Regions from separate parts of the Pantoea sp. RCC30.1 genome, predicted to be linked through region 2. Evidence: predicted binding sites of a transcription regulator. Region 2 holds the regulator's gene; each other region holds the start of a gene.
The links. Region 2 encodes Fur, which represses iron uptake genes when iron is present. Its sites were predicted from a motif close to ATAATAATGAGAACNACTATCAA; they were not measured.
Positions count from the first base shown of each region.

Region 1 (10,274 bases), on a different contig from region 2:
TTTATGCGAATCAATATCGTCCCCGCACGCCGATGATGTATCAGCCCGGCATTGTGATCCTGTTTCAGGGCAGCAAAACCGGCTATCTCGGCAGCACCGTGTTTCAGTATGATGCCAGCAAGTATCTGATGCTCACCGTGCCGCTGCCGGTGGAGTGCGAAACCTGGGCCTCGCCGGAGATACCGATTGCCGGGCTGTGCCTCAACGTCGATACCGCCAGCCTGCAGGATCTATTAATTGAAATCGGCGATGACGATCAGTTTCAGCCGCAGCCGCAGACTTCAGGTATTCACTCGGCGTGGCTGACAGAACCGATGCTGTGTGCCGCTGAGCGGCTGCTGGATGTGATGACTCAGCCGCGCGATGCGCGGGTACTGGGGCCGCATATCGTGCGGGAGATTATCTACTATGTGCTGACCGGCCCGATTGGTGGCGCGCTGCTCTCACTGGTGAGCCGACAGACACAGTTCAGCCTGATCGCACGCGCCCTGCGACGGATTGAAAATCACTATGCGGAAAACCTCAGCGTCGATGCGCTGGCGGCGGAAGTGAACATGAGCGTTTCAGCCTTTCACCATAACTTCAAAGCAGTGACGCAGACCTCGCCATTGCAGTATCTCAAGCGCTATCGCCTGCATCAGGCGCGATTGCTGATGCTGCACGATGGACTGAAAGCGAGTGCGGCGGCGGTGCGAGTCGGCTATGAAAGCCCCTCCCAGTTTTCGCGGGAATTTAAACGCTATTTTGGCGTGACACCGGGGGAAGAGGTCAATCGTGTCAGGCAGACGGTTGCGGATCCATCTTCATAGGTAGCGGATCCGTCCGCCATGATGGCGGCGGATCCGAACGCTACGGGCATGTCAGGCGCGTTTCTGGCGACGCTGTTTCCAGATCACCAGGATGCTGCCGAACAGGCCCAGCACCAGCAACACCATCGGCAATATCATCAGAATCGCCATCACCTGATCTTCATGACGCTTGATGAACGGCACCTGGCTGATGCCATAGCCAAACGTCACTACAATGCCGACCCATAGCACGCCGCTGAGCCAGTTGAACAGCTGGAAGCGACCATTCTGTAAACCCGCAATGCCTGCCATAGTCGGCAGGATGGTGCGGATAAAGGCGAGGAAACGGCCGACCAGCAGCGCCATCAGACCGTGACGGTTAAACATATTCCAGGCGCGCTGATGATATTGCGCGGGCAGATGCATCAGCCAGCTCTTCACCAGTCGGGTATTGCCCAGCCAGCGACCCTGCAGATAGCTCAGCCAGCAGCCGAGACTGGCGGCCGTCGTCAGGATCACCATCGTCGGCACAAAATCCATCACCCCTTTAGCCACCATCGCGCCTGCCAGCAGCAGCAGGCTGTCACCCGGCAGGAAAGAGGCGGGTAACAGGCCATTTTCCAGAAACAGCGTCAGGAACATCACGCCGTACACCACCCACACCACATCCGGATTTGCCAGCGCGGCAAAATCCTGATGCCAGAGCGCCTGGACAATCTCGTGTAAAACACCCATTAGCGATTCCATCACGTCACAAGGAACAATCCGTCTGCGTTCAGACAGCGCAGTGAACTCACTGACAGCCTGAACGATGCGGGATAAATTTTAACAATAAATGAGCCGGTGCCCGGCAAACTCTGCGGGCCGCTGCTGCCCGGTTTATCTTCTGTTTACTTTCTGTTGAGCTGAATCAGCGCGTCAGCCGCGCAAAACCGGCCTCCAGGTCAGCCAGCAGGTCATCAACATGCTCCAGGCCAATATGCAGTCGCACCAGCGTGCCGGTGAAATCCACGCCGCCTGCCGGACGAATCTCTGCCAGCTCTTCGGGCTGATTCGCCAGGATCAGGGATTCATAGCCGCCCCAGGAGTAAGCCATACTGAAATGATGGAAGTGATCGAGATATTCCGCCAGCTGAGGCGCGTCTACTTTTTCCTGCAGGATAAAGGAGAACAGGCCGCTGCTGCCGTTAAAATCGCGCTGCCAGAATTCATGACCTTTGCTTTGCGCCAGCGCCGGGTGATTCACCCGCGCCACTTCGGGACGCGCCGCCAGCCACTCAGCCACCTGAATCGCGCTCTCTTCATGCTGACGGAGACGGGTGCCCAGCGTACGCAGACCCCGGCTCGCCATATAGGCGCTATCGGCATCAACCATCTGGCCCATCAGATAGGAGTTCTCGCGCAGCTGATCGATGCAGCGAGCATTGGCGACTGCGGTGCCAATCATCGCATCGCTGTGACCAATCAGATATTTGGTGCCGGCCTGAATCGATATATCGATACCGTGCGCCAGCGCGTTAAACAGAATACCGGCCGCCCAGGTGTTATCGATCATGATGATCGCTTCAGGCGCTTTGGCGCGAACCGCCGCCACAATCGCCGGAATATCCTGAACTTCCATGGTGATCGAGGCGGGTGATTCGAGGAAGACAACTCGGGTATTGGGCTGTACGAGTTCACTGATTTCACTGCCGATGCAGTGATCGAACCAGCCCGTTGTCACCTGCAGCTTCGCCAGGATTTTCGTGCAGAAGTCCTGCGTCGGTTCATAGACCGCGCCGCTCATCAGTACGTGATCGCCCGCTTCGACAAACGCCAGAATCGCGTTCGCCACGGCAGCTGCGCCGCAGGGGTAGAGCACGCAGCCTGCGCCGCCTTCCAGCTCGGTCATCGCATCCTGCAACGCGAAGTGTGTCAGGGTGCCACGACGGCCATAAAAGAGCTCGCCTTTTGCCCGTCCGGCGGTGGCGCGTTTTTTCTCCGCGACCGTATCAAAAACCAGCGAGGAGGCCCGTTGAATCACGCTGTTCACAGAGCCCTGGGTATAACGCTTGCTGCGTCCTGCACTGACGAGCGTGGTATCAATTTTTCTGGTGGTCATGAGTCGCCTTTACCGCTTCAGACTAAGCTCTCACGTTACCACGAAACAGCCAGCAGGGTTGAGACTCAATGGTGATTATCAGAGTGCGTCGCAGGAAAAAAACCGGCCCGCAAGCGGGCCGGTTTTCATTGCCTTACATCACGCCCATCAGGCGCGGCAACCAGAGCGAAATGGCGGGAATATAGGTAATCAGCATCAGGACTATGAACAGCATTCCGTAGAACGGCAGCATCGCCCCGACGACCTGCTCAATTTTCTGCTTACTCACCGCGCTGGCCACAAACAGCACGGTGCCGACCGGCGGCGTAATCAGCCCGATACCCAGGTTAGTCAGCATGATCATGCCGAAGTGAACCGGATCGACGCCCAGCGCGGTCGCCACCGGTAGTAGCACCGGCGTCAGGATCAGAATCAGCGGCGCCATATCCATCAGCGTGCCCACCACCAACAGCAGGATGTTGATGCACATCAGAATCACATACTTGTTATCGGAGAGGCTGGTGAAGGCCTCGGTAATAATGGTGGGCAATTGCATAAAGGTCATCACCGCGCCGAACCCGGCCGCGAACGCAATCAGCACCATCACGATGGTGACGGTTTTAATGGTGCGAAACAGCAGGATATGCAGCTGATTCCATTTAAAGTCGCGATAGATAAACATGGTGACAAAAAAGGCCCAGATACAGGCGATCGCCGCAGACTCTGAGGCGGTGAAAATACCGGATAGGATCCCACCCATGATGATTACCACGGTGAACAGGCCCCAGAACGCATCGAAGAAAATCTTCAGCGCCTGACGAAACGGAATACGCTCGCCCTTAGGGTAGCCACGCTTATGGGCAAAGCCGAGGCACATGATCATCAGGCAACCACCCAGCATCAGTCCGGGCAAAATACCGGCCACAAACAGCGAAGAGATGGTTACCATGCCGCCGGTGGCCAGTGAATAGATCACCGAGTTGTGGCTGGGGGGCGTGAGCACCGCCTGCACTGAGCCGCTGGCCGTCACCGCAGCGGCAAAATCGCGCGGATAGCCTTTCTCTTCCATCTGCGGGATCATCACCGAACCAATTGAGGCGGTATCCGCCACTGACGACCCGGAAATGGCGCCAAAGAAGGTCGAGGCCACGATGTTAACCAGTGAAAGGCCGCCGCGAATAAAGCCGACAAAGATATAGGCGAAGTTGACCAGCCGCCGGGCAATGCCACCCTCCGCCATGATCGCACCCGCGAGGATAAAGAACGGGATGGTCAGCAGCGAAAATTTGTTAATCCCATTGGTAATCTGGATCACCACCGCTTCCAGCGGCAGATCGATCCACCAGGCACCGATAAAGGCGCTCAGGCCGACCGCAAAGGCGACCGGAAAACCCACTAACAGCAACACCAGCAAACTGCCTATCAAGATTAATGCATCCATCTTCTGCTCCGGATTAGTGGGTGCCGCCCAGCGTAACAATGGGTCGCTGACTTTGATCGCCGGTCAGCAATCGCTCAACAACAAACAGCAGGGTGAATATCGCGCCAATCGGGATCGGCAGATACATCTCGCCGTAGGTCACCGCTGGAAGTGAGGCGAGCGTCTGCACCCACATCGCTTCGCACAGGCTGTAGCTGGCCTGAAAGATCACCAGACAGGTGATGATCATCAACAGATCGCAGACCCGCAGTAGCACGCGCTGAGGAACCTGTGGCAGGCGGTCAGTCATCATCGAGACACAGATATGAGTCCCGGCGCGCAGGCCGACTGGTGCGCCGATAAAGGTAAAAATGATCATACAGATAATGGCAACCGGTTCCGGCCAGGAGAGTGCGCCATTCATCACGTAGCGGGCGAAAATCCCAATCGGGATCACCGTCACCATGATCAACAGCGCAACGGCGGCCACCAGCATGCAGAGCAGATAAAGCCCATCCATCAGACGCGTATAAGCAGACATAATTGATCCCTGATTAAGCACGCCACACGGCAGTGTGGCGTCTGGATTATTTCACCTCAGCGATCCGGGTCATCAGATCCTGATATTTACCGCCAAACTGATCGCGCACTGGCTGGGTCGCTTTAACGAAGTAGTCGCGGTTTGTCTGCTGGAAGGTCACGCCGCCCGCCTTCATTTTGGCGATCGACTGTTCGGTGTAGGTCGCCCAGAGCTGGCGCTCCTCATCCTGTGCCTCTTTGCCGAGCTTTTTCAGCAGTGCCTGATCCTCGGGTTTCAGGCGATCCCATGCGCGCTTTGAAAACAGGATCATCTCTGGCTGGATAAAGTGGCCGCTGAGGGTGTAATACTTCGCGACCGGCATGTAGTTATGGGCAACAAAGGTGGGTGGGTTATTCTCGGTGCCATCGACCACGCCGGTCTGCATCGCACTGAATACTTCACTGACGCCCATCGCCACCGGATTCGCGCCCATCGCTTTCAGCGTCGCCAGTGAGATGGCGCTGTTCTGCACCCGGATCTTCATGCCTTTGAGATCTTCCGGTTTTACCAGTGGCTTCTTGGTAATCATGTTGCGCTCACCGGCATCGGTCCAGCCCAGGAACACCATGCGGGCATTGGGATCTTTGTCGAACTTGTCGGCAATTTCGCGGCCTATCTCGCCATCCAGCACTTTATGCATGTGGTCAACGTCGCGAAAAATGTAGGGCAGAGTGAGCACGCTGGTTTCCGGGGCAATCGAAGTGACCGGAGCCAGCGAGACGCGGATCATATCAATGGCACCCAGCTGCACCTGTTGCAGCGTCTGATCTTCATCGCCCAGTACGCCACCGGCGTAGAGCTTCATCTCCAGCCGTCCATCGGTGGCCTGTTTCAGTTTGTCGCCCATGTGTTGCAGGGCGACCACGGTGGGATAGCCGGCAGGCTGGACTTCAGCCACTTTAATCACCTGTGCCGTGGCGGTGGCGCTCATCATCATCGCCGCCAGGGCACTGGCCAGGCATGTTTTCGTCATTCTCATTATATTGTCTCCCGCAGAGGTAAAACGGCATGGGATCTGGGCTAACCGCAGAGGGCCGTGTGCAGCCAGCATAGTGAAATCGCGTCTGAGTAAAATGCAGCAATGCTGATTGAATGAATCTCGTCACATTTTGAAACGTTGTTTTAATAAATTTTCATGCAACTTCACATTTCCGAAACATCCCTGCAAATAGTGTTTAAACAAGGTCAATGGGAGGTCAATAACGGCGATTGGGTTTGTAAATACTAATGAGAACTACTATCAATTCGCCGCTATTTTGCTATTATTCGCGCTTGTTTCGCATCCCTGAATCAGAAGTTGGAGAAGCAGCGTGGTAGCCAGTGATTTGATGCAAACGGACCTCTCCGTTTGGGGCATGTATCAACATGCCGATATCGTGGTAAAGGTGGTCATGATTGGCCTGTTGTTGGCCTCAGTGGGGACATGGGCGATCTTCTTCGGTAAATATACCGAACTCAGCGCCGCTAAACGTCGCCTGAAGCGTGAGCAACTGGCACTGGGCGAAGCCCGCAGTCTCAATGACGCCGCCCGCATTGCTCAGTCGTTTACCGGTCACAGCCACAGCATCGTGCTGCTGAACGATGCGCAGAATGAACTTGAACTCTCGGCGGGCGTTGAAGACACCAACGGCATTAAAGATCGCACCAGTTTCCGTCTTGAGCGCCGCGTTGCTGCGTTCAGCCGTCATGCAGGCCGGGGCAATGGCTTCCTGGCAACCATCGGTTCTGTCGCTCCGTTTATCGGCCTGTTTGGCACCGTCTGGGGCATTATGAACAGCTTTATCGGCATCGCGAAAACCCAGACTACCAACCTTGCGGTTGTGGCTCCTGGTATCGCCGAAGCGCTGCTGGCGACGGCGGTAGGCCTGGTGGCTGCAATCCCGGCCGTCGTGATCTACAACGTTTTTGCCCGCATGATCGCTAATTACAAAGCCTCGCTGGGTGATGTCGCCGCTCAGGTGATGCTGTTGCAGAGTCGTGACATCGACCTGGGCACCGTCGCCACTGACGTTCCGCGTCCTGCGACCGCCCAGAAACTGCGCTTAGGGTAAGTTCTTATGGCAATGCGATTAAACGACGATCTGGAAACCGATGGTGAAATGCATGAAATCAACGTGACGCCGTTTATCGACGTCATGCTGGTTCTGTTGATCATTTTTATGGTGGCCGCGCCACTGGCTACGGTCGACGTACGTGTCAATCTGCCCGCCTCAACCAGCGCGCCGCAGCCGCGACCAGAGAAGCCGGTTTACCTGTCAATTAAAGCGGATAAGCAACTTTACGTCGGTAACGATCAGGTGACGCCGGATTCGCTGGTGAACGTGCTGACCAGCCAGACTCAGGGCAATAAAGAGACCACCATTTTCTTCCAGGCGGATAAGTCGGTGGATTATGAAACGCTGATGAACGTGATGGATAAGCTGCGCACGGCGGGCTATCTGAAAATTGGTCTGATGGGCATGGAAACCGTGAAGAAATAGCGGGTTATCCGGCACCGTTAAAAGGCGACTGTTGAGGTCGCCTTTTTTTATGGTGGCACTTCAGCCACATAAAATCAGGTCGATAAGTGGCAAAACCGATCACTTATGCTGCCTTATCTTAATTGTTAATTAGTTGTTACTTATGTACATGGGTTTGTAAAGTGCAATGGTGACTCAGGTCACATTAATCCCGCTTCAGGCAGGCTAAAACGGCTAAAAAACAACAGGAAGCCGTTATGAGTCACACCCCGTCTTTACAAAAGCCGCCGAAAAGTGCCGCCCGAACCATTTTCAACGTCACCAGTGGTAACTTCCTGGAGATGTATGATTTCATGGTGTTCGGCTACTACGCGACCGCCATTTCAAAAACCTTCTTCCCCGGTGATGACCCGTTTGCCTCCCTGATGCTGACCCTGATGACCTTTGGTGCCGGTTTCCTGATGCGCCCGCTGGGGGCGATCATTCTGGGTGCCTACATCGACCATCATGGTCGTCGCAAAGGACTGTTGCTGACGCTGGGCCTGATGGCGATTGGTACCCTGACCATTGCGGTGGTGCCAGGTTATGCCACGCTGGGCGTGGCAGCGCCGATTCTGATCCTGCTGGGACGACTGCTGCAGGGCTTCTCGGCGGGCGTTGAGCTGGGTGGCGTGTCGGTCTATCTGGCCGAAGTTGCTCCTGAAGGACGCAAAGGCTTCTTCGTGAGCTGGCAGTCGGGCAGTCAGCAGATTGCGGTGATTTTTGCTGCTCTGCTGGGTCTGATGCTGAATCATCTGCTGGCGAAAGAAGCGGTGACGGAGTGGGGCTGGCGTATCCCGTTTGTGGTCGGCTGCCTGATTGTGCCGTTCCTGTTCTATATCCGCCGGATGCTGGAAGAGACCGAAGCGTTCAGCAAACGTAAACATCATCCGAGCATGACGGAAATCATGCGCTCAGTCGCCAGCAACTGGGCGCTGGTGCTGGCGGGGATGCTGATGGTGGTCACCACCACGGTGATGTTCTACATGATCACCGCCTTTACCCCCACCTTTGGTAAAACCGTGTTGATGATGAGCGACAAGCAGGCGTTCCTGGTGACGCTCTGTGTCGGTGTTTCCAACCTCTTCTGGCTGCCGCTGATGGGCACGCTGTCGGACCGTGTCGGACGCCGTCCGTTGCTGATTGGCTTTACTCTGCTGATGATTGTCACCACGTGGCCGGTGCTGCACTGGATGGTAGGCTCGGCCAGCTTCGCCCACCTGCTGGAAGCGGAGCTGTGGCTGTCGTTCCTCTATGCCAGTTACAACGGTGCGATGGTGGTTTATCTGGCAGAGATTATGCCTGCTGAGGTTCGCGCTGCCGGTTTCTCAATGGCCTACAGCCTGGCGACGGCGCTGTTTGGCGGCTTCACACCGGCTATCTCCAGCTACCTGATCCACGCCACCGGTGATAAAGCGATGCCGGGCGTCTGGCTGACCTTTGCCGCGGTCTGCGGATTGATTGGTACTCTCCTGATTGGCCGGATGGTGAAGCAGTACCAGAGGCGTCACAACGGCACGACGACGGTCAGCGCCTCCCTCTAAAACGACAAATCGACCACCACGCTGTCGCTGTAGTTTCCCGCAGGCGGCGTGTTTTGCGTGGTCAGGATGCGCGCGGTGTAGTTAAAACCGCGCGTCAGTCCATCCGTGGATACCGCCGTGGAGGTGGTGCTGCTCCAGCGTTCAGTGCCTGCCGATCCCCAGCGATTGCTGGTGGTGCTTTTATAGATCTCATAGCTCAACCGATTCGCGCCACTCGCCATATTCCTGACGCTGCCCACTGGATAACTGCCGTTGCTCAGCCCGACGGTATAGGTACTGCCTTTGCTGCACAGTACATTAATAGTCTGTGACACGGCGGAGAAGCTGCCGACCAGCGGCGCGCTGCCAAAACTGATATTAGGCGCGGTAATCGTCGTGCAATCGTTAGTGAGTATGGCGGTGATGGTAATCGGGATCACGCCACTGCCGTTCTGCTCGCTTAAACAGATATTGCCAATCGCAATGCTGGTGCAGATGCGATAAGTCACGGCCATATTCAGCGTGACGGTATAGGTACCCGCGGCCACCACCTGGCCGGGAACGGTGCGCAGATAAACCGGGATAGCGAAGTTAAGGCTGCCCAGCAAGCCCGCCAGGTTGATCAGGGTCTGCGAACCATAGACGAACGGCGTGCCGCCAATCGTCAGTTCAGTGGCGCAGGCACTGTCGGTGCAGAGCCGCACCGGCACATTATCGCTGCCGGTATCACCGCTGCGTTTCAGCGTACCGCGCGTGCCGTTGCTATTGGTCGCGCCCGTCAGTTGAAAGGTGATCTGGTTATTGCCCAGCAGCGACAGCCCGGCACCCGCGCCACAGTTGACGTTGGCATTCGTGGTGGTGGAACTGACGGTGGTATTTGCCACAAAGGTCGTGACTGAACCGAAACTGGCGGTCGATGCGGGCAGGGCGCAGGCGGCGTAGCCCAGCGACGGCAGTAACAGCAGCAGGCCAGCCAGTAACAGCGATTTCATCATGGTTGGGTTCCGAACGTAAAAGATTCAGCTGGAGAGGGGGCGCTGCCTGCGGCCGGTGCGGGCAGCGCACAGGTCAGCGGGCCGTAAGTTTTCAGCGCCTGCGGCTGACCGCTGGCGATGCGCAGTTCGGTTTCGCATTGGCGGCCATCGGGCGTCACCACCTCCATCGGATTACTGGCGGTGAGATCCTCCATCCATACGATGCCATCCCAGCCGACATACCCGGTGGGATGATCAGGGCGCTGCACCAGGCTTGAGATCGGCAGCGGCTGGCCCTGCGCATCGACCAGGATCACGCTGGCTGAGCGTAGTTTCTCCACCGGGAAGTTGAGCAGGTAGCCGCTCTGACGTTTCACCGCGAAGCGCTGCTCAACATGAGGTGTGGTCATA
Region 1 covers NZ_JBXUHX010000005.1:76,568-86,841, reverse strand. Annotated here, with positions in the region: gene AC2LB6_RS06640 (AraC family transcriptional regulator) at 1-809, shown strand, start outside; gene AC2LB6_RS06635 (DedA family protein) at 861-1,523, opposite strand; gene metC (cystathionine beta-lyase) at 1,699-2,889, opposite strand; gene AC2LB6_RS06625 (TRAP transporter large permease) at 3,023-4,309, opposite strand; gene AC2LB6_RS06620 (TRAP transporter small permease) at 4,323-4,829, opposite strand; gene AC2LB6_RS06615 (TRAP transporter substrate-binding protein) at 4,876-5,847, opposite strand; gene exbB (tol-pal system-associated acyl-CoA thioesterase) at 6,197-6,919, shown strand; gene exbD (TonB system transport protein ExbD) at 6,926-7,348, shown strand; gene AC2LB6_RS06600 (MFS transporter) at 7,585-8,910, shown strand; gene AC2LB6_RS06595 (Csu type fimbrial protein) at 8,907-9,884, opposite strand; gene AC2LB6_RS06590 (fimbria/pilus outer membrane usher protein) at 9,881-10,274, opposite strand, start outside.
Region 1: exbB (tol-pal system-associated acyl-CoA thioesterase) is a predicted target of Fur. The motif match lies at 6,090-6,112, and genes of this name have one in related genera.

Region 2 (10,274 bases):
AGTCACGCATCTGTGTGGTGACCTCTTCTCCGCCATCTTTACTGAAGCAGAGATGCAGCTCATCATCGCCCTGTTTTACGAGCCTTAGTGCCGGGCGTGGTGTGGGCAGACCAATCGCCATTTCCGGGCAGATAGGTTCAAAGTGGACAAATGGGGTGAGATCGTCGGTCGCAAAAGTAAGACGCTTATGCCCACCATCAAATCTGACGCGGTCGCCGAGCAGGCATGCACTGATTCCAACGGGGATTTTTTTGCTCATACTTGTACAACCTCCGAAATCTTGTAGAGGTTTAAGTGTAGCGCAAAATGGTCAGGAAGAAAGAGTTAAAACGTGGTTCCGATCCGCTTATTATCAGAAAAACCGCAAAAAAAAGCCCGATCGGTTGACCAGGCTTGTTTTGCAGCAGGGCAAATTACCAGAACGCACCGCCACCGGCTTCAGACTGCGCCAGCCAGACGGGCTTCGCGCTGGTCTTACACCAGACACGGTGCAGATAACTATAGAAACGAGCCCGATCCTGTCGGAACAACATGACAGGCAGTGCCAGAACGCCGAGAAGAACCACCAGCGTACGGCGTGCGATAATTTTGTAACGTGGATAAGCCTGATACATGGTTTCTCCTCCCGGTAAGTTAAAGTGTGCGAATGTGATCTGTGTCTGACTTTACGCCAGGTTATGTAACTTTACTACTCATCTGACCACTTATTTGCCGCTATTTACACTGTTTAAGAATTCGTCTGTAATTAAGTTACAGATAAGTTATCGTCTGGTTACGCAAGGGTTTAAACACTCAAAAGGTGAAGCCCACGGACGGCAGCCTGTAATATTGATAAAATGGCATTTCGGCCCCCTCTCAAGGCAGGTATTGCGTGACCACGGTTTTGATCGTTGAAGATGAAAAAGAGATCCGCCGCTTTGTCCGGCTGGCGCTGGAAAATGAAGAGTTGAAGGTGTTTGATGCCGATACGCTACAGCGCGGACTCATTGAAGCGGCGACCCGCAAGCCCGACTTAGTGATCCTCGATCTTGGCCTGCCTGATGGGGATGGCACCGATTTTATCCGTGACCTGCGCCAGTGGAGCGCCATCCCGGTGATTGTGCTGTCGGCGCGCAGCGATGAGCAGGATAAGATCGCCGCACTGGATGCAGGGGCCGATGACTATCTGACTAAACCCTTTGGTATTGGCGAACTGCTGGCGCGCGTGCGCGTGGCGCTGCGCCGTCATAGTGGTCAGCAGCCTGACGCCAGAATTAATTTTGCCGATGTCAGCGTCGATTTCGCCGCACGGCGGGTGCAGCGCGGCGGTAGCGAGATTCACCTCACCCCAATTGAGTTTCGTCTGTTGAGTATTTTGCTTAACAATGCCGGAAAGGTACTGACGCAGCGACAGTTGCTGAGCCAGGTCTGGGGACCCAATGCGGTAGAGCACAGCCACTATCTGCGCATCTATATGGGTCATCTGCGCCAGAAGCTGGAAGCGAATCCGACCCAGCCGACCCACCTGCTGACCGAAACCGGGATCGGCTATCGCTTTATGCCATAGAAAAAGGCGCCAGAGGCGCCTTCAGAGTGTTGATAAAGCCAAATCCTATGGATTTCACCGCAATGAATAAATTCAAAGCGCAGGGAACACGGCCAGAAGAGGAAAGCGTCCCACGCCAGGGATGGCGTGGGCCGAGCGTGTCATGGATGACGGCTTTTGCGTCTTTCCGATCTGGCCGCGTTTCCTGAGCTGCACGGCCTCACAGCGATGAAGGCCGCGCTTTATCAGCATTATGAGGCGCGCGATGCGCCTCTTTATAATCCTGACTTATCAGGCGTTTTTCAGCACTTCGCTGACAATCTCTACGGCTTCTTTCTCAATCTGCTCGCGATGTTCTGCGCCCAGGAAGCTTTCACAGTAGATTTTGTAGGCGTCTTCGGTGCCTGAAGGACGGGCAGCAAACCAGCCATTCTCCGTCATCACTTTCAGACCGCCAATCGAAGCGCCGTTACCTGGTGCCGCAGTCAGACGAGCGGTGATTGGATCACCCGCCAGCGTATCCGCGCTCACCATCTCTGGTGACAGTTTCGACAGCGCGGCTTTCTGCGCTGAAGTGGCTGATGCCTGCAGACGGTTGTAGCTTGGTGCGCCAAAACGTGCAGCCAGCTCATCATAGTGCTGCTGCGGGTTTTTACCGGTCACAGCTGTAATTTCAGCTGCCAGCAGACACATGATGATGCCATCTTTGTCCGTTGACCACGGCGTGCCGTCGAAACGCAGGAATGAAGCGCCCGCGCTCTCTTCGCCGCCGAAACCGAAGCTGCCGTCATACAGACCATCAACAAACCATTTGAAACCAACCGGCACTTCCACCAGCTTGCGACCAATGTCGTTGACCACACGGTCAATCATGGCGCTGGACACCAGGGTTTTACCCACGGCAACATCCTGGCCCCACTGTGGACGATGCTGGAACAGATAGTTGATCGCGACTGCCAGATAGTGGTTCGGATTCATCAGACCTGCCGGAGTCACAATGCCGTGACGGTCATAATCGGGATCGTTGCCGAACGCCAGATCGAACTTGTCACGGTAGGCCAGCAGGCCTGCCATTGCGCTTTCAGACGAGCAGTCCATGCGCACGACGCCATCTTTATCCAGATGCATAAAGCGGAAGGTCTGATCAACCGCGTCATTGACCAGCGTCAGATCCAGCTTGTAATGCTCAGCAATACGCTGCCAGTAAGCAATACCAGAACCGCCCAGTGGATCAACACCCAGCTTCAGACCCGCTTTCTGAATCGCCGGGAAGTCAATAATCTCGGCCAGACCTTCAACATAGGGCTGGATCAAATCTTTCTCGACCACGTGACCGCTGGCCATCGCCTGTTCCAGTGGCAAACGCTTAACTTCTTTCAGCCCATCTTTGATCAGCTGGTTGGCGCGATCTTCCACCACTTTGGTGACATTGGTATCAGCCGGTCCGCCGTTAGGTGGGTTGTACTTGATGCCGCCATCTTCTGGTGGGTTGTGCGATGGCGTGATAACGATGCCGTCAGCCAGCGGGCCACCCGCTTTGTTGTGCTCAAGAATAGCGTTCGAGATTGCAGGCGTCGGCGTATAGCCATTGTCCTGCTGCACAATCACATCAACGCCGTTCGCCGCCAGCACTTCCAGTACCGACAGGATAGCCGGCTCTGACAGCGCATGGGTGTCTTTACCGACGTAGCAAGGCCCGGTGATGCCGTTCTTTTTACGCTCTTCGGCAATCGCCTGAGCGATCGCCAGAATGTGCATCTCGTTGAAGCTCTGACGCCCTGCACTGCCGCGATGACCAGAGGTGCCAAATTTCACCGCATGTTCCGGGTTCGCCACATCGGGCTGCAGGACATAATATTGTGACGTTAATTGTGCAACGTTAATCAAATCGCTCTGCTGGGCGGGTTGCCCGGCACGTGGGTGATTGGCCATTGGCGCTGCTCCCTGACGCTTAAGTTTTAAATGGTGCCGCAAACTTTCTCGGTCAGTTCCGCAGGGAACTGCATCGAGAGCATGATGTGTTCGACCATGCTGCATTTACGGCCAGTATTGGTGTTGGTGATCACCCAGTACGGCGTGCCGGGCACATGCTTCGGCTTAGTATGGGTGCCATTCTGCAACAGCGTATGCTCATCACCTGCAAAATAGACGCGGGTGCGGCCCTGCAGCGATGCAGTAGCCTCAGCAAAGGCTGCGGTATCAAGACGATAGAGCGTTGACAAGATAAGCATAAAGCGATTCACCGCCCGCTTCTGCTCCGCATATTCATCGGAGAGCAGCAGCTCACGCACCGCGCGGACACGATCCTGCGGGCGCGAACCCACAGAGGCCTGGGACTCTTTCGCTGCCTCTTTTGACGCTGGCTGTGCAGGCGAAGCGGGTGCAGTCTGACCGGCCGTGAACTTCAGCATACGACGCAGAATGTCGGATGCGCTTTCACCAATGTGTTGCGTGTGGCTGGCAATATAACGGTAGAGCTCTTCGTCAACTTCGATCGTTTTCATCTTATTCCGTACGGTTCTTTCTCATGACAGAACCACCTGTTTCCTGAAAAGCTTTGAGTATAGTCAGGCAATTCAAAGGGTGTGTGGGTTCTAACATCAGGATTATAAAGTTAAATTCAGGCGGGTTGTTAGCAATCAAACGGTTTACGGGCAAAAGTCAGAATATGTCCTAATGCCGCCGGAACCGGCGCGCCTGAAAAGGTGAAACCATGATAACCTAAGCACAGGTCTCAAACTTAAGAACTTTGCCATGATTTTGAATGCCCGTCTGCAAACTGAACAATCCCCCGCTGGTTCCCTGCCTATCCTGTTAATCCACGGCCTGTTTGGCAGCCTGGATAACCTTGGCGTGCTGGCTCGCGGCCTGAAAGATGCCGGTCCCCTGCTGCAGGTTGATGTTCGCAACCACGGACTCTCTCCACGATCTGACGAGATGAACTACGCTGTAATGGCGCAGGATATGGTCGATACGCTGGATGCACACGGCATCGATCGCGTCGCGGTCATCGGGCACTCGATGGGCGGTAAGATCGCCATGACCATGAGCGCGCTGGTGCCGGATCGCATTGAAAGGCTGGTGATGATCGATATCGCGCCGGTGGACTACCAGACCCGCCGCCACGACGAGATTTTTGCCGGTATTCGTGCCGTCACCGATGCGGGCGTTTCATCCCGCAGCGAGGCAGCCCGCATTATGCGCACGGTGATTGATGAAGATGGGGTAATCCAGTTTCTGCTGAAGTCGTTTCAGGAGGGCGAGTGGCGCTTCAACGTGCCGGTGCTGTGGGATAACTACACCACGATTTCTGGCTGGCAGCCAGTGCCTGCCTGGGATCATCCGGCGCTGTTTATTCGCGGCGGCGACTCCAGCTATCTGGATAACCGCTACCGCGATGCACTCCTGCTGCAGTTTCCGGCCGCTCAGGCCCATGTGATCGGCGGCGCGGGACACTGGGTTCATGCAGAGAAACCCGATGCCGTTTTGCGCAGTGTTCGCCGCTTTTTTGCGCTTTAAAAGCAATCAGATGGCAGCAAAGGTTTAGGATTGGCGTCGGAAGTACGCGTGAAGTATGATGGCGCGCTAAAATTTTGCCGCGGGTCAGTTTTGCTGCGGCAATAGCGAATAATTTATAATCTGCGCGGTGAGAGTCTGGCGCCCGCCCTCATTCAGTTTTATTAAGCCATGGCAAAAGAACAGACTGACCGCACGACGCTCGATCTCTTTGCTGATGAGCGCCGCCCTGGTCGACCCAAAACCAGTCCGCTTTCGCGTGATGAACAGCTGCGCATCAACAAGCGCAATCAGCTTAAACGTGACAAAGGACGCGGACTTCGTCGTGTCGAACTGAAAATGAACAGTGAAGCAGTCGATGCACTCAATACGCTGGCAGAACAGCGTAATCTCAGCCGCAGCGAACTGATAGAACAGATGCTGCTGGCACAGCTCAAACTGGATTGATGCGGGCAAATCGCACGCAGGAGCAAATGTCGGGGCTTTAACCGTTCACCGGTTTTCCCCCGTCTGCTATTATTCGCTGAAATGTGCTGCGGCACACATCTCATCATCAGGATTTAAGAGGTTATTTTACTCATGGCACTCGTAGGCATCTTCTTTGGCAGCGATACCGGCAATACCGAAAACATTGCAAAAATGATCCAGAAACAGCTGGGTACTGACGTTGCAGAAGTGCATGACATCGCGAAAAGCACAAAAGAAGATCTGGAAGCGTTCGATATCCTGCTGCTGGGTATTCCGACCTGGTACTACGGCGAAGCGCAGTGCGACTGGGATGACTTTTTCCCGACGCTGGAAGAGATCGATTTTAACGGCAAGCTGGTTGCGCTTTTTGGCTGTGGCGATCAGGAAGATTACGCAGAGTACTTCTGTGATGCGATGGGCACGATCCGCGACATCATTGAACCGCACGGCGCTGTGATTGTCGGACACTGGCCGACTGAAGGTTACCACTTCGAAGCGTCAAAAGGCCTGGCCGATGATACCCACTTCCTGGGTCTGGCCATTGACGAAGATCGTCAGCCTGAACTGACTAACCAGCGTGTAGAACAGTGGGTTAAGCAGATCTTTGATGAACTGCAGCTGAAAGAGATCATCGAAGCCTGATCCTGTCCGACTCAATGTGAGCGCCAGCTCACATTGAGGCAATGGAAATTCCTATAGAAATAATAGCCACATTTTTTTAACTTTCTCCGTTTAATCTGTAGAATACCCGCATCGATCTTCCGCTTATTTTCTCAGCGGCAAGACTAAGCGATGTACAAACAGACATCTGCCAGAATCCTCCCCGGCCCGGTGACCTATCCCCAATAGCCCATGATGATTCAGGTACGCCCTCTGGTTTTCATTTCATCGCTCTGGTTCTATAATGAGACGCAAATGAGAATGAGTGAAGATCGACATTCAAGGCGACAAGCCACAAAAGTGAATATTAGTAACAGGACAAAATCCGCATGACTGACAACAATACCGCATTAAAGAAGGCTGGCCTGAAAGTGACACTGCCCAGACTGAAAATTCTGGAAGTGCTTCAGGAACCTGAGTGCCATCACGTCAGTGCGGAAGATTTGTACAAACGCCTGATTGATATCGGCGAAGAGATTGGCCTGGCTACCGTTTACCGTGTTCTGAACCAGTTCGATGATGCCGGTATTGTCACACGTCACAACTTTGAAGGTGGCAAATCTGTCTTCGAACTGACGCAGCAGCATCACCACGATCACCTAATCTGCCTGGATTGCGGCAAGGTTATTGAGTTCAGCGATGAGTCGATCGAAACGCGTCAGCGTGAAATCGCGACCCGCCATGGTATCAAGCTGACCAACCACAGCCTCTATCTTTATGGACATTGCACATTGGGCGATTGCCGGGAAAACGAAACCCTGCACGACCAGTAACGTGCCCTGAAATGAAAAAACCGGTGAATTCACCGGTTTTTTTTCGTCTGTTTTCTGCTGTTACGCGTCAGGCAACCAGCGTCTCCTGCAGATAACGCCAGCGCGGAATGGAACTGCTGCAATCCAGTATCGCCAGCGAGATACGGCTATGGTTGTTGCCATTCATCATCTGCATTTCACGATACTGCACGGTGATCTCTTTATCATGATGAGAGAGGATCACATGTTCGCAGGTGGCAATGCGCATCCCTTCCCGTTGCCCCTGCAACTGTCGGAAAAGATCTTCAACTTCGTTCAGATTGTACTCTTTGCCCTTCGGGGTCACCATGCGGAAGTCAGGATGAAAATAGGACATCAGCAGCTCAAAACTGTCATCAGATCCGGCAGGCTGATTAAAAATACGTTCAATGAGCTGATGTAAAACGACAACACTGTTTCTGGCTTCCTGGGCGAGAACTGTCATTTTTTTTCCTTCTGTAACCCGCTGTGCAACCTCTGAGAGCGCATAGCCTACCTGAAAGCTCATAATTCACATCTGTAAATTGATTAATTTTTTTAAACTCAGATTACTCTCACAATGCGGGATTTAACAGGTTGCAGTTAGTGCAGAACAAATGTCGGTAATGATAAAAATCAGGGCAATAAAAAAGGGCGATAAATCGCCCTTTTGTCATTTTATGAGGTCAGCAGCAAAAGAATTATTCGCCAGTTTTCGTCCAGGTATCACGAAGACCCACAGTGCGGTTAAACACCAGTTGCGACGGCTTAGAGTAGACGCTGTCGGCACAGAAATAACCTTCACGTTCGAACTGGAACGGTGTGGTCGGTTCTGCATCACGCAGCCCCGGTTCAACAAAGCCCTGTTTGATCGCCAGTGACTCAGGGTTGATCACCGCCAGGAAGTCCTCTGCCGCGCCCGGATTTGGCACGCTGAACAGACGATCATACAGACGGAACTCAGCAGGCTGCGCGTGATCGGCAGACACCCAGTGAATTACCCCTTTCACCTTGCGGCCATCCGCTGGATCTTTGCTCAGCGTATCAACATCGCTGGTGCAATAGATGCAGGTAATGTTGCCCTCTTCATCTTTAGCGACACGCTCAGCACGAATCACATAGGCGTTGCGCAGGCGAACTTCTTTGCCCAGCACCAGACGCTTATATTGCTTGTTCGCCTCTTCGCGGAAATCTGCACGATCGATCCAGATCTCACGGCTGAACGGCACTTCACGCGTGCCCATCTCTGGCTTGCCAGGATGATTTGGCATGGTGACGATTTCGCTATGACCGGCTGGCAGGTTTTCGATCACTACTTTAAGCGGATCCAGCACTGCCATGGCGCGTGGCGCATTCTCATTCAGGTCATCACGGATACAGGATTCCAGCGAGGCCATCTCCACAATGTTGTCCTGCCTGGTCACGCCAATACGACGGCAAAACTCACGGATTGAAGCTGCGGTGTATCCACGACGACGCAGACCTGAAACGGTCAGCATGCGCGGATCGTCCCAACCTTCTACGTGCTTCTCGGTCACCAGCTGAGTGAGTTTGCGTTTCGACATCACCGCATACTCAAGATTCAGGCGCGAGAACTCATACTGGCGCGGATGAACCGGAATAGTGATGTTATCCAGCACCCAGTCATAAAGACGGCGGTTGTCCTGGAACTCCAGCGTACACAGCGAGTGCGTAATGCCTTCCAGCGCATCGGAGATGCAGTGGGTGAAGTCATACATCGGATAGATGCACCACTTGTTGCCCGTCTGATGGTGTTCCGCGAACTTGATGCGGTAAAGCACCGGATCGCGCATCACGATGAAATTAGAGGCCATGTCGATTTTAGCACGCAGACAGGCAGTGCCTTCAGCAAACTCACCGTTACGCATCTTCTCAAACAGCGCCAGGTTCTCTTCCACGCTGCGATCGCGATAAGGGCTGTTCTTGCCCGGCTCTTTCAGGGTGCCGCGATATTCGCGAATCTGATCCGGACTCAGCTCATCAACGTAAGCCAGCCCTTTGGAAATCAGCTCGATGGCATAGTTATAAAGCTGATCAAAATAGTTTGATGAGTAACAGACCTCACCGCTCCACTCAAAACCCAGCCACTGGACATCACGCTTGATGGATTCAACGAATTCCACATCCTCTTTAACCGGGTTGGTATCGTCGAAACGCAGGTTGCATTGCCCCTGATAATCCTGGGCAATGCCAAAATTCAGACAGATCGATTTCGCATGACCAATATGCAGATAGCCATTGGGCTCTGGCGGGAAACGGGTATGCACGCTGCTGTGCTTACCGCTCGCCAAATCTTCGTCAATGATCTGACGAATAAAGTTAGTTGGGCGGGCTTCAGCCTCACTCATCTCAAAAATCCTCAATACGAATAACGGGTGATTTGTACCACGAAGTAACGGAGTATGATCCACAAAGCGTCTGAGGGAAACAACCGTTTGTTAAGCCTTTAAAACAAAAAAGGCAGGAATCGCTTCCTGCCTTTGGGGTTCTGTTGCGGGGATTAGCCTTTCACTTCGTACAGCGGGGTTTCACCTGCTACCACCTGGCCGCGCGCCAGCAACGTCAGCCCTGCGAAATCATCGCTGTTACTGACCACGACCGGACTCACCATTGAGCGGGCGTTCGCGTTCAGGAATTCAAGGTCCATCTCCAGCACAGGCTGACCGGCGACCACGGTGGCCCCCTCTTCAACCAGACGGGTAAAGCCTTTACCTTCCAGCGCCACGGTATCCAGTCCCATATGCACCACAATCTCTACACCATTGTCCGTTTCCAGACAGAAGGCGTGATTGGTGTTGAAGATTTTAACCAGCGTACCCGCTATCGGTGCCACTACCCATTTGTCGCTGGGTTTGATCGCCAGACCGTCACCCACCGCTTTGCTGGCGAAGGCTTCATCCGGCACATCTTCCAGCGCAACCACTTCGCCCGTTACCGGTGCCAGCAGGGTTGCTATGACACGCTTCTCACTGTTCAGTACTGCCTGCGGTTTTACATCCGGCTCAGCCGGTGCGCTGCTGGTAGCCGCTGCAGCAACCGGACCTTTGGTCAGCACTTTTTTCATGGCCGAGGCGATGCTTTCTGCCTGGGTGCCCACGATGATCTGCACGCTCTGTTTGTTAAGACGAATCACGCCGGACGCACCAAGACGCTTCGCCACACCTTCATTAACCTGAGCGGAATCATTCACATTAAGACGCAGACGGGTGATACAGGCATCGATACTGGTTAAGTTCGCTGAACCTCCCACTGCACCAATGTAACGGCGCGCCAGCGATTCAGTGGCTGTTTCACTATTATCCGTTTTATCCACG
Region 2 covers NZ_JBXUHX010000015.1:30,246-40,519, reverse strand. Annotated here, with positions in the region: gene AC2LB6_RS14415 (YbgA family protein) at 1-259, opposite strand, end outside; gene AC2LB6_RS14410 (DUF2517 family protein) at 414-614, opposite strand; gene kdpE (two-component system response regulator KdpE) at 872-1,546, shown strand; gene pgm (phosphoglucomutase (alpha-D-glucose-1,6-bisphosphate-dependent)) at 1,817-3,457, opposite strand; gene seqA (replication initiation negative regulator SeqA) at 3,484-4,029, opposite strand; gene ybfF (esterase) at 4,280-5,044, shown strand; gene ybfE (LexA regulated protein) at 5,213-5,488, shown strand; gene fldA (flavodoxin FldA) at 5,621-6,151, shown strand; gene fur (ferric iron uptake transcriptional regulator) at 6,499-6,942, shown strand; gene AC2LB6_RS14370 (hypothetical protein) at 7,010-7,405, opposite strand; gene glnS (glutamine--tRNA ligase) at 7,641-9,308, opposite strand; gene nagE (N-acetylglucosamine-specific PTS transporter subunit IIBC) at 9,461-10,274, opposite strand, start outside.

Region 3 (10,274 bases), on a different contig from region 2:
CAGAGCGGATGCGCCTCCGGCAGCGGTTCAACCTGAAAGACATCCAGCGCCGCCGCTTTCAGCTGACCGCTATTAAGCGCGGCCAGCAGATCTTCTTCCACCACCTGCGCGCCACGCGCGATGTTGAGGAAGAATGCGCCGTGCGGCAGTTGCTGTAAAAAGTGGTGGTCGATAAGATTGATGGTCTCGTGCGTGCTTGGCAGCAGATTGATCACCACCCGCGTCTCCTGCAGAAAGGCAGACAAAGCATCGCGTCCGGCAAAGCTGGTCACGCCGTCGATCGCTTTCGGTGAGCGGCTCCAGACGCGCAGCGGGAATCCCCAGGGTTTCAGGCTCTCCACCACGCTTTGTCCCAGTACGCCCGCGCCCAGGATGCCGATGGTGAACTCTTCACGCGTGTAAGCGGGCAGAGGCTGCCAGCACTGTTGCTGCTGCTGAAGACGGTAGTCGTCAAAACGACGGAACCAGCTCAGCACGCTATGCACCGCATACTCCTGCATCTGCCGCGCCATCCCGGTATCTTCCAGCCGGTAAAGCGGCACGCTCTCGGGCAGCATCTCAGGATGCTGCTGCAGCTGTTTCAGAATCTCGTCAACGCCTGCACCCAGCGCAAAGACGCCGCGCAGCGTGGCGCGTCCCTGCAGCATCTCTGCGGGCGGGGAACGGACCAGCGCGTAATCAGCCGGACCGTCGTCGCCTGGCTGCCAGGCACGCACCCGCGCCAGGGGCAGACGCTGTTGTAAACCGTTAATCCAGGCCGCTGCAGACTGCGACGGGTGATACCAGATGATCTCCATCCTGCTCTCCTTTTTTTCTTTCAGCGTCAGGGAAAAGCGGAGTGAGAGCAAGAAAAAACCGGCGTGATAAAGCGGTTTTTTCCATAAAAATAATTCCCGTGGCTTCACATTTCCGGCTCGCTTCAGGGTGAAGTGGTCAGATAAGGTCTAAAGTTGGTCCTGTGGTCAATGCGTTACGCGCGGCCGCATTTCGGACAAGGAGAAAAACCGATGACAAAAATTGAGGTAAACGCCGACTCACGGCGTCAGCGTTATGCGCCCTTTCTGCTCTCGTTGCTGCTGAGCGTACCCGCTTTCACCACCCATGCCGACGACAACAGCCGCATGCTGAATAATCAGCCGCAGCCGCCGGACGTTCGTTTAGGGCCGCTGTTTAACGCCGTGCAACAGGCGAAGTTCTATCCCGATCAAAAGACCTTTGCGGATGCGGTACCGAAATTCGATCCCGCCTCGATTCTTGCCGACTGGCAGATGCAGAAGAAACAACGCAACTTCGATCTGAAGCATTTTGTTGATACCAACTTTACCCTGCCCGCTGCCGGTGACAAATATGTGCCGCCCGCCGGACAAAACCTGCGTGAACACATTGATGGCCTGTGGCCAGTGCTGACCCGCACCACCAGTAGCGCTGGTCAGTATGATTCGCTGCTGCCTTTGCCTAAGCCCTATGTGGTGCCAGGCGGGCGTTTCCGCGAAGTCTATTACTGGGACAGCTACTTCACCATGCTGGGGCTGGCCGAGAGCGGACACTGGGACAAAGTGCAGGATATGACGGATAACTTCGCCTCACTCCTTGACCGTTATGGCCACATCCCCAACGGCAACCGCAGCTACTACCTTAGTCGTTCACAGCCGCCGTTCTTCAGCCTGATGGTCGATCTGCTGGCGACGCACGATGACGGTAAAGCCTATACCCGCTACCTGCCGCAGTTGCAGAAAGAGTATGACTACTGGATGGCCGACAGCGATAAAGTGGCGGCCGGTGGAGCCAGCAAGCGGGTGATTAAGCTGGCGGACGGTACGCTGCTCAACCGCTACTGGGATGCACGCGACGTGCCACGTACAGAATCCTGGATGGATGACATTGCTACCGCGCAGAAAGCGTCGCAGCGCAACAAAGCTGAACTCTATCGCGAGCTGCGTTCCGGTGCGGCGTCGGGCTGGGATTTCAGTTCGCGCTGGTTTACCGATGCGCACAATCTGTCGACAATCCGCACCACACAGCTGGCCCCGGTTGACCTTAACAGCCTGATGTTCCATCTGGAGCAGACGCTGTCGAAAGGCTACCAGATGAACAAGCAGAGCGATCTGGCGAAGCAGTTTGCCGATCGCGCGGAGAAGCGCCAGGCGGCAATCAATCGCTATCTGTGGGACAGCAAACAGAACTGGTACGCTGACTATGACTGGCAGAAAAAGCAGGTCCATCCGCAGTTGACTGCCGCCGCGTTGTTCCCGCTCTATCTGCAGGTCGCCAGTGACAGGCAGGCTGAAAGCACCGCCAGCGCGGTCGAAAAACAGCTGCTGAAACCAGGCGGTCTGGTGACCACCACCGTGAACAACGGCCAGCAGTGGGATGCACCGAATGGCTGGGCACCGCTTCAGTGGGTTGCCGTGGAAGGTCTGGAGCACTACAACCAGCCGAAACTGGCGAAAGAGGTAGGCTTACGCTTCCTGCAAAACGTCCAGAACACCTATGACCGTGAGCATAAACTGGTTGAGAAGTATGTCGTAGATGGCAAAAATCTCGGCGGCGGTGGCGGCGGTGAGTATCCGCTGCAGGATGGCTTTGGCTGGACCAACGGCGTCACGCTGAAACTGCTGGATAAGTACTGCCCGAAAGATAAAACCTGTAACAGCGCCCACGATATTCCTCAGGCGTCTGCTTCGCAAAACTGATCCACTCTGGATACCTCTGGCCCCGCCGGAGGTATCCGCACCCCATTTCAGCGAATTTTACTTGACCTTCTTACATCAACAGGCAAAATTGCAGCCAATTTACAAAAGGTAATAGTTCTCATTATGATAATGAGATTGCCTATCAATAATTTTATTCACCTGCCTGAACCTTTGCCAAGAAAGGAATTTTGATGAAACTGTCATTGTCGCTGAAAGGTCATATTCGCCTCTGCATCCTGGCGCTGACCGCGCCTGCTCTGAGTTATGCTGCCGATATGGTGGTCACGGCCCAACCGCAGGAAGATTCGACCTCGCCGACCCAGGGCTATCTGGCGACCACCAGCCAGGGCGCAACCAAAAGCGATCGTTCGCTGATTACCACGCCGCAATCGATATCTGTAGTCACCCGCCAGCAGATGCAGGATCAGGGCGCACTGACCCTGAATCAGGCGCTGGGCTACAGCTCTGGTGTCTTCACCAACTTTGGTGGTGCGGCTACCCGTTATGACACTATTGCCCTGCGTGGCTTCCACGGTGGCGATGTCGATAACACCTTCCTCGATGGTATGCGGGTGATGAGCGACGGCGGCAGTTTCAACGTATTGCAGGTGGATAACGCCTTCCTTGAGCGCATCGACGTGATCAAAGGCCCCTCTTCTGCGCTCTATGGTCAGACGGTGCCGGGTGGACTGGTGAACATGGTGACCAAGCGTCCTCAGTTCGCGGAAGAGGGTCATATTCAATTGCAGGCGGGCAGCAACGCCACCACCGGCACGATGTTTGACTACACCAATGCGATCAACGACCAGTGGGCGTTTCGCCTGACCGGCGTGACCCGCAACAGCGATACCCAGTACGATCACACGCGCGAAGAGAAATATGCGCTGATGCCGCAACTGATGTGGCAGCCGGATGAAGATACCCATCTGATCCTGAAAGCCTATCTGCAGAAAGATCCATCAGGCGGCTATCACGGTTCTGTACCGGGAGACGGCAGCCTCACCGAACACAACGGCTACAAGCTGAGCAACGGCTTTTATGAGGGCAACAGCGATCTCGATCAGTTCAAGCGCCACGAACAGATCTACAGCTTCGATTTCGCCCATCGCTTTAACGACGTCTGGTCGTTCTCCTCGACCGGCAGCTACAGCCACTCAAATGTCGATCTCGATCAGGTCTATCAGGTTGGCTGGGATAAAAATAATCCCGATCTGCTGAACCGCTACTACTCTGGCGAGCGCTCATCACTCTCCGCCTGGTCCACAGATAACCGCTTACAGGCAGAGTTCAACACCGGCGAACTGGAGCACCGCGTCACGCTGGGTGCTGAGTATCATCGTTACAAAAATGAGATCAGCGCGGCGGGCGGTTCGGCCAGCCAGCTTAATGCCGTGACCGGCGAGCAGGTGGGTGAGATGCCGGATTACACCTGGGCGGATAAAACCCGTCGCTACTATCAGACCGGCCTCTATCTGCAGGATGAGATGAAGCTGGATCGCTGGCATCTGGATCTCTCCGGCCGTTATGACCGTATCGTCGCCAATAACAGCGGCAGCGATCGTCGTCAGGATGATCACATCAGTGGTCGCGCCGCGCTGCTTTATGCCTTCGACAACGGCATTTCGCCTTATGTGAGCTGGAGCCAGGCGATTACCCCAACCGCGCTCACCGATCCCAATAATAATCTGCTGAAGCCGACCACTGCCGAGCAGTATGAAGCCGGGGTGAAATATCAGCCGGTGGGCACACGCGATCTCTACAGCGTGGCGGTCTATGATCTGACGCAGAAAGATGTGGCAAACCGCAACGTGCTGACAGCAACTTATTCGCCATCGGGCAAAGTCCATTCACAGGGTATTGAGCTGGAAGCGCGTAACCAGTTAACCCCGCGTCTGAGCACCGTGGCGAGCTATACGCTGAATCATCTGCGCTTTAAAGAGTCGGTGGATGGCAACAGTGGGCATACGCCGTATGTCACCCCCAACAGCATGGCTGCACTCTGGGGTCATTATCAGTTTGATTACGGTCTGAGTGCAGGTGCAGGTGTGCGTTACATCGGCAAACAGTGGGCAGACAACCAGAACACCACGCGCGTGCCGTCTGTGACGCTGTTTGATGCGTCAGTGCGGGCCGATCTGGGCGTCTGGAACAGCAGCCTGAAAGGCGCATGGGTGCAGGTCAACGCCAATAACCTGACCGACCGCACCTATGTGGCGGGCTGTTACGGCACGGGCTATTGCTACTGGGGCGCGGAACGCAGCGTGATGGCAACAGTCGGTTACGACTTCTGATAGCAGAGTAAAAGATAAAAAAAGGGGACGAATCGCTTCGTCCCCTTTTCTGTTGAAACTGTTTCGGTTAACTGCGTACTTTGCGGTAAACGAACAGCACCACGATGGCACCGATCACTGCGACAACAAAACTACCGAAGTTAAACCCATCGACGCGGCCGAAGCCAAACAGCGTACTGATCCAGCCACCAACTACGGCACCGATAATACCCAGCACGATAGTCAGAATGAAACCGCCACCGTCTTTACCCGGCATAATCCACTTCGCCAGAATACCCGCGATTAAGCCAAAGACGATCCAGGAAATAATACCCATCTGTTGCTCCTTCCTTTTTATGATTAAATCGTGAACGCCTGATTTATCAAGCGGTTTACCGCGATAATTATAGCCAGCTTTTTGAAAATTGCCTGCCTGCTCACAGTTATTATTCATGAAGGGCAAATTAAAGCTTTTTTTAGTCGCGCCGATAACCGAAACGAGACAAAAAAACAGCATAAAAACAGTAACCCCCTTGTGGAGCAGGACGTGAAAGAAGCCGACCAGGAACAATATCTAAAACGTGGCACGCTGGCGGTTCTGGGCGTTATGAAAGATCTGCTGCGATTGCAGACGCCATTACTGGTGCGCTTTCCGCGCGGGCAGTTTATCAGCCGGATGCTGACTGCCGATAAAGATCGCCTGGTGTTTGACCTCGGCAGTAATAACCTGGATAACGACTATGCCCTGACCAGCGACGATCTCAGTATCACCGCTGAAACTTTCGGTGCGAAGGTGGAGTTCAGCCTCGCCTCACTGGAACGCATAGATTTTGAAGGCTTACCCGCTTTCAGCGCGCCGCTGCCGGACCTGCTGTGGCAGATTCAGCGTCGGGAATTTTTCCGGGTCTGCGCCCCAATGGAGCCGCAGTTCTGGTGTCACACCGTGTGGCCGGATGGCCGTAAAACGCGCCTGCGGTTACAGGATCTCTCCCTGGGCGGTCTTGGCGTGCTGGTGGATGAACCGCTGCCGGAAGGATTGCAGAATGGCGACAGCTTCAATCCGTTCCGGGTCGAGCTGGGCGATTATGGCATTTTTGAAGTGCCGGTAAAGTTGCTGAATATTGGCGAGCGCTGTGTCGTCACCCGCAAAAATGAAACCCTGATTACACCCCGCCTGAGCTTCCGGTTTGCCACGCTGAACCCGGCGCAGGAGCGGCAGCTTCAGCAGATTATTTTTGCCCTTGAGCGCCTGGCGCGCGATAAATCGACCCGCTTCCAGTAACCGCTTTACGGATGCGCCACACAGGTGGACCGCATCCAGGCTATGCTTCTTGCTTGTTTTCTTTTAAACCGGAACCCAGCAAGGAGATCCTCCCCAATGGAAAACTGGCTCTCTTCACGTCGTTTTCAATCCCTCTTTTTTAATCAGGAACTCTGGCTCAACAGCGCTATCGTGGTGGTCGCCACCCTGGTGATTTACTGGGTACTACGTACCCTGATTCGCTTTATCTCCAACCGGATTGCCCTTTACAGCGAACATCGTCATGTCCGCGCCACCGCGATTCTGGTGGAGATACTGCGCAGTACCAGCCAGACCCTGCTGCTGATCTTTTCGCTGCTGATTGCCCTGAAGTTTGTTGATCTGCCCGCCTCCTGGAGCGTGACCATCGCGCACGGCTGGTTCCTTGCGCTGATTGTGCAGCTCGCGCTGTGGATCGACTGCGGCATCCGGCTATGGCTGAAAAGCCTGCTGCGCGATCCGCTGCATGTGCGTAACCCGGTGACGACGGTGATTCTGGGGATCCTGCTGCGGGTGGTGGTCTGGATCATGATGTTCCTGGCGATTCTGTCAAACATGGGTATCAACATTACCGCGCTGGTTGCCAGCCTGGGGGTCGGCGGTATTGCGATTGCGCTGGCGATTCAGACCGTGCTGAGTGATGTCTTTGCGTCGCTGGCGATAGGCTTCGATAAGCCGTTTGAGCATGGCGATTTTATTGTGTTTGGTGATATTGCCGGTTCCATCGAGCATATTGGCCTGAAAACCACCCGCCTGCGTAGTCTGAGCGGTGAGCAGATCGTCTGCTCGAACACCATTCTGTTGCAGCAGACCATCCACAACTACAAGCGCATGCAGCAGCGCCGCATCGTCTTTAAGTTTGGTATCAGCTACGCCACACCGTCTGAGCAGGTCAGAGAGATCAGCCCGCTGGTGAAAGAGATTATTCAGGGCGTTGAGACCACCCGTTTTGACCGCGCCCACTTCCTGGCTTTCGAGGACTCAAAACTGACCTTCGAAGTGGTCTATTTTGTGCTGGATGCGGATTACAACAAATACATGGACATCCAGCAGGAGATTAACCTGCAACTGATGGCGGCGCTGGAAGAGCGCAACATCCGCTTCGCCTTCCCGATTCGTCAGGTGGAATTCAGCGGCGGCAATCTGCCACCGGTAGATCTGGTGGCGGTGCAGAATGAAGATGATGAGGTGCGCAGAATGGCGCGTTAAGTCTGTGCCCGCTCCTCTGTTTAAGGGAGAGCGGGCATTCAGTCTTACCGCCTACTGATGCCGATAGCAGCTCACGCCGAGATATTCACTGAACGCCTCCTGCAACACCCCCGCCGTGGCAGAGTGATTCATCGCCACATGATGCTCGAAGCCATTCCGGCAGATCCACGCCAGCAGCGCCTCAAGCTGCGGCACCTGAATCACCGCACGACAGCCCACCGTGTCCAGCGGATCGGTGACAGACATCCCCTCACCCACATAGGCTTTTATTTCGCCGCTGAAGTCGTCGGTTGAGAGGCGGAAATAGGTCAGATCGCCCTGCTTCATCCGGCCATGCACTGCGCCGCAGGTGTTCTCTTTGCCCACAGTGGTGCCGATGATATCCGCCGTGCCCATGGTCGGTGACTCCAGGCTGGCACTGGCGAAGTTGCCGCAGTGAAACAGCACGCATTTGTCCCGTTCATCGCCAAAGTTGTTGTTCCAGTCCGCCAGCGAAGCGGGACTCAGCGAACAGCTGGCGAGCGCATACATCGACAGCGCCCCCATCACATCCACTTCGCAGGCGCTGGGCATCAGCTGCCCTGACATCACGCTCATGATTGAGCAGACGTTGATCCCCAGATTCTCCTGCAGCGAGGTCCAGCACTGAATGGCGGTGGTATCGATATCGTTGTCGCTGATCCACTCGCTGATCACCACAAACAGTTTGGCCATGGTCACCAGTTTGTCGCCCGGAATGCCGCGCGCATCGGCGTTAGCCTCCAGGATCTCACGCTTCCCGGCTACGCGGATATCGTCATCGCGCAGCCGGTTGGTGCGGGTGAAGATCTCCGATAAATCCAGGGTTTCTACCGCGATGCCCATCTTCTCCAGCAGCTTTTCGCTGTAGCGCACGGTGTTGAATCCAGCGGGACGGGCACCAATCGCCCCGACGCGTACCCGGCGCATGGCATTTACTACCCGACAAAGCTGGCTGAACCGCTGCAGGTCCTGCATAAAGACCTCACCGCTCAGGGCACAGACGTGCTGGCGGGTCAGGGTAAACGGGATGCCATATTGGCGCAGGTTATTGCAGAGCGAAATTTTGCCGCAGAAGCTGTCGCGGCGGGTCGCCAGCCCCATTTTATCCAGGTTGTCCTCTTCCGCCTGCACCAGCACCGGCACATTCAGCCCGGCCAGACGCAGCGCCTCGGCAATGGCCTTTTCATCGCCAAAGTTAGGCAGCAACACCACAATGCCGTGGATTTTCTCCCGGTGCTGGCGAAACAGTGCGGCGCAGGTTTTCGCCTCCTGCCGCGTCTCGACGCCGCCCAGATTGGTCTGGGTTTCATCCAGCATGACCGTATTGATGTTCATCTTTTCAAACAGCGCGACCGCCTGCTGGCGCGCCTCACCCACCAGATAGCTGGGGAAAAAACCCCGGTTGCCAATAATGACACCGAAGGTTAACTGCTGAGGAAGTGTTGACATGGCTCTGCTCCGGATAAGAATTAATGTGGCTGATAACGACAGCGTGCAACGGCGTCGATCCAGCCTTTATAGTTTTCCTGCATACGCTGCGCGTTCTCCTGGCGCGGCATGATGACGCTGCCGCCCTGCAGCGCCTGCATATCACTGCCCTGCTGCCACCATCCCAGCACTTTGCCTGCCAGCAATGCCGCACCCAGCGCGGAAACTTCGGCGGTGGGTACCCGCTGCAGCGGTCGTTGTAACACATCCGCCTGTAGCTGCATCAGCCAGCTATTTTCAGTGGCGCTGCCATCCACACAGAGCGCCGGAAGCTGCTGGCCGCTGGCCTGCTCCATCGCAAAAAAGACGTCGGCGATTTGCCAGACGATCGACTCCAGCGCCACCCGCGCCAGCACGTCGGGTGATGCAGCATCCGTCAGCCCGCACACCATGCCGCGCGCCTGCAGATCCCACCAGGGCGCGCCCAGGCCAGAAAGCGCCGGGACAAAATAGATGCCCTGATTGTCATCGCAGCGCTGCGCCATTGCGGTCAGCTCGCGCGGATCCTGCACCCCAAGCAGTTTGCCCAGCCAGGCAGCACCGGAACCGGTGTGGGTGATGTTGCCTTCAAACGCATAGCGCAGCGTGCCGTCGTGCCACGCCACCGTGGTGCTGAGGCCATTTTCCGTCAGCAGTGGCGTCGCCATGGACATCATCAGTGAAGATCCGGTGCCGTAAGTGGCTTTTACCACTTCAGACTCGCCACGCCGCTGCGCCTGCAGGGCCGCGTGGGAGTCACCAATACGCGCCAGAATCGGTGTGCCTGGCGCTAAGCCGGGAATATCGCTCACCGCCACCACGCCCTGTTCACTGGCTGAGGAGGTGATGCACGGCAGTGCGGCGCGTGGCAGTTGAAACAGCGCCAGCAGCTCGTCATCCCAGTCATTGAGGTGCAGGCTGTAGAGCTGCGTGCGGGAGGCGTTGGCATGATCGGTAATAAAGACTTCGCCCGCGCTGAGCTGCCAGCTGAGCCAGCTGTCAACCGTTCCGATACACAGCTCACCGGCAGCGGCCCGCGCCACGCCGTCCGGAATGACGGCCAGCATGCCGGTCAGCTTGGCGGCCGGAAACATCGGGTCAACGGCCAGGCCGGTCAAGCCGGTGATGCGTGGCGCTTTGCCCGCCTGACGCAGATCGCGACAGAATGACTCGGAGCGTCGATCCTGCCAGCTCACCAGCGGCGTCAGCGGCTGACCATCTCGCCGCTGCCAGATTAATACCGATTCACGCTGATTACTGATCGCCACGGCTGCCACAGGTGCACCGCCGCAATCTGCCAGGCAGTGGGTGATC
Region 3 covers NZ_JBXUHX010000021.1:21,062-31,335, reverse strand. Annotated here, with positions in the region: gene ghrA (glyoxylate/hydroxypyruvate reductase GhrA) at 1-797, opposite strand, end outside; gene treA (alpha,alpha-trehalase TreA) at 1,008-2,693, shown strand; gene AC2LB6_RS17425 (TonB-dependent siderophore receptor) at 2,885-4,984, shown strand; gene AC2LB6_RS17420 (GlsB/YeaQ/YmgE family stress response membrane protein) at 5,052-5,300, opposite strand; gene AC2LB6_RS17415 (flagellar brake protein) at 5,511-6,245, shown strand; gene AC2LB6_RS17410 (mechanosensitive ion channel family protein) at 6,342-7,472, shown strand; gene AC2LB6_RS17405 (L-fucose/L-arabinose isomerase family protein) at 7,524-8,942, opposite strand; gene AC2LB6_RS17400 (FGGY family carbohydrate kinase) at 8,963-10,274, opposite strand, start outside.
Region 3: AC2LB6_RS17425 (TonB-dependent siderophore receptor) is a predicted target of Fur. The motif match lies at 2,817-2,839, and genes of this name have one in related genera.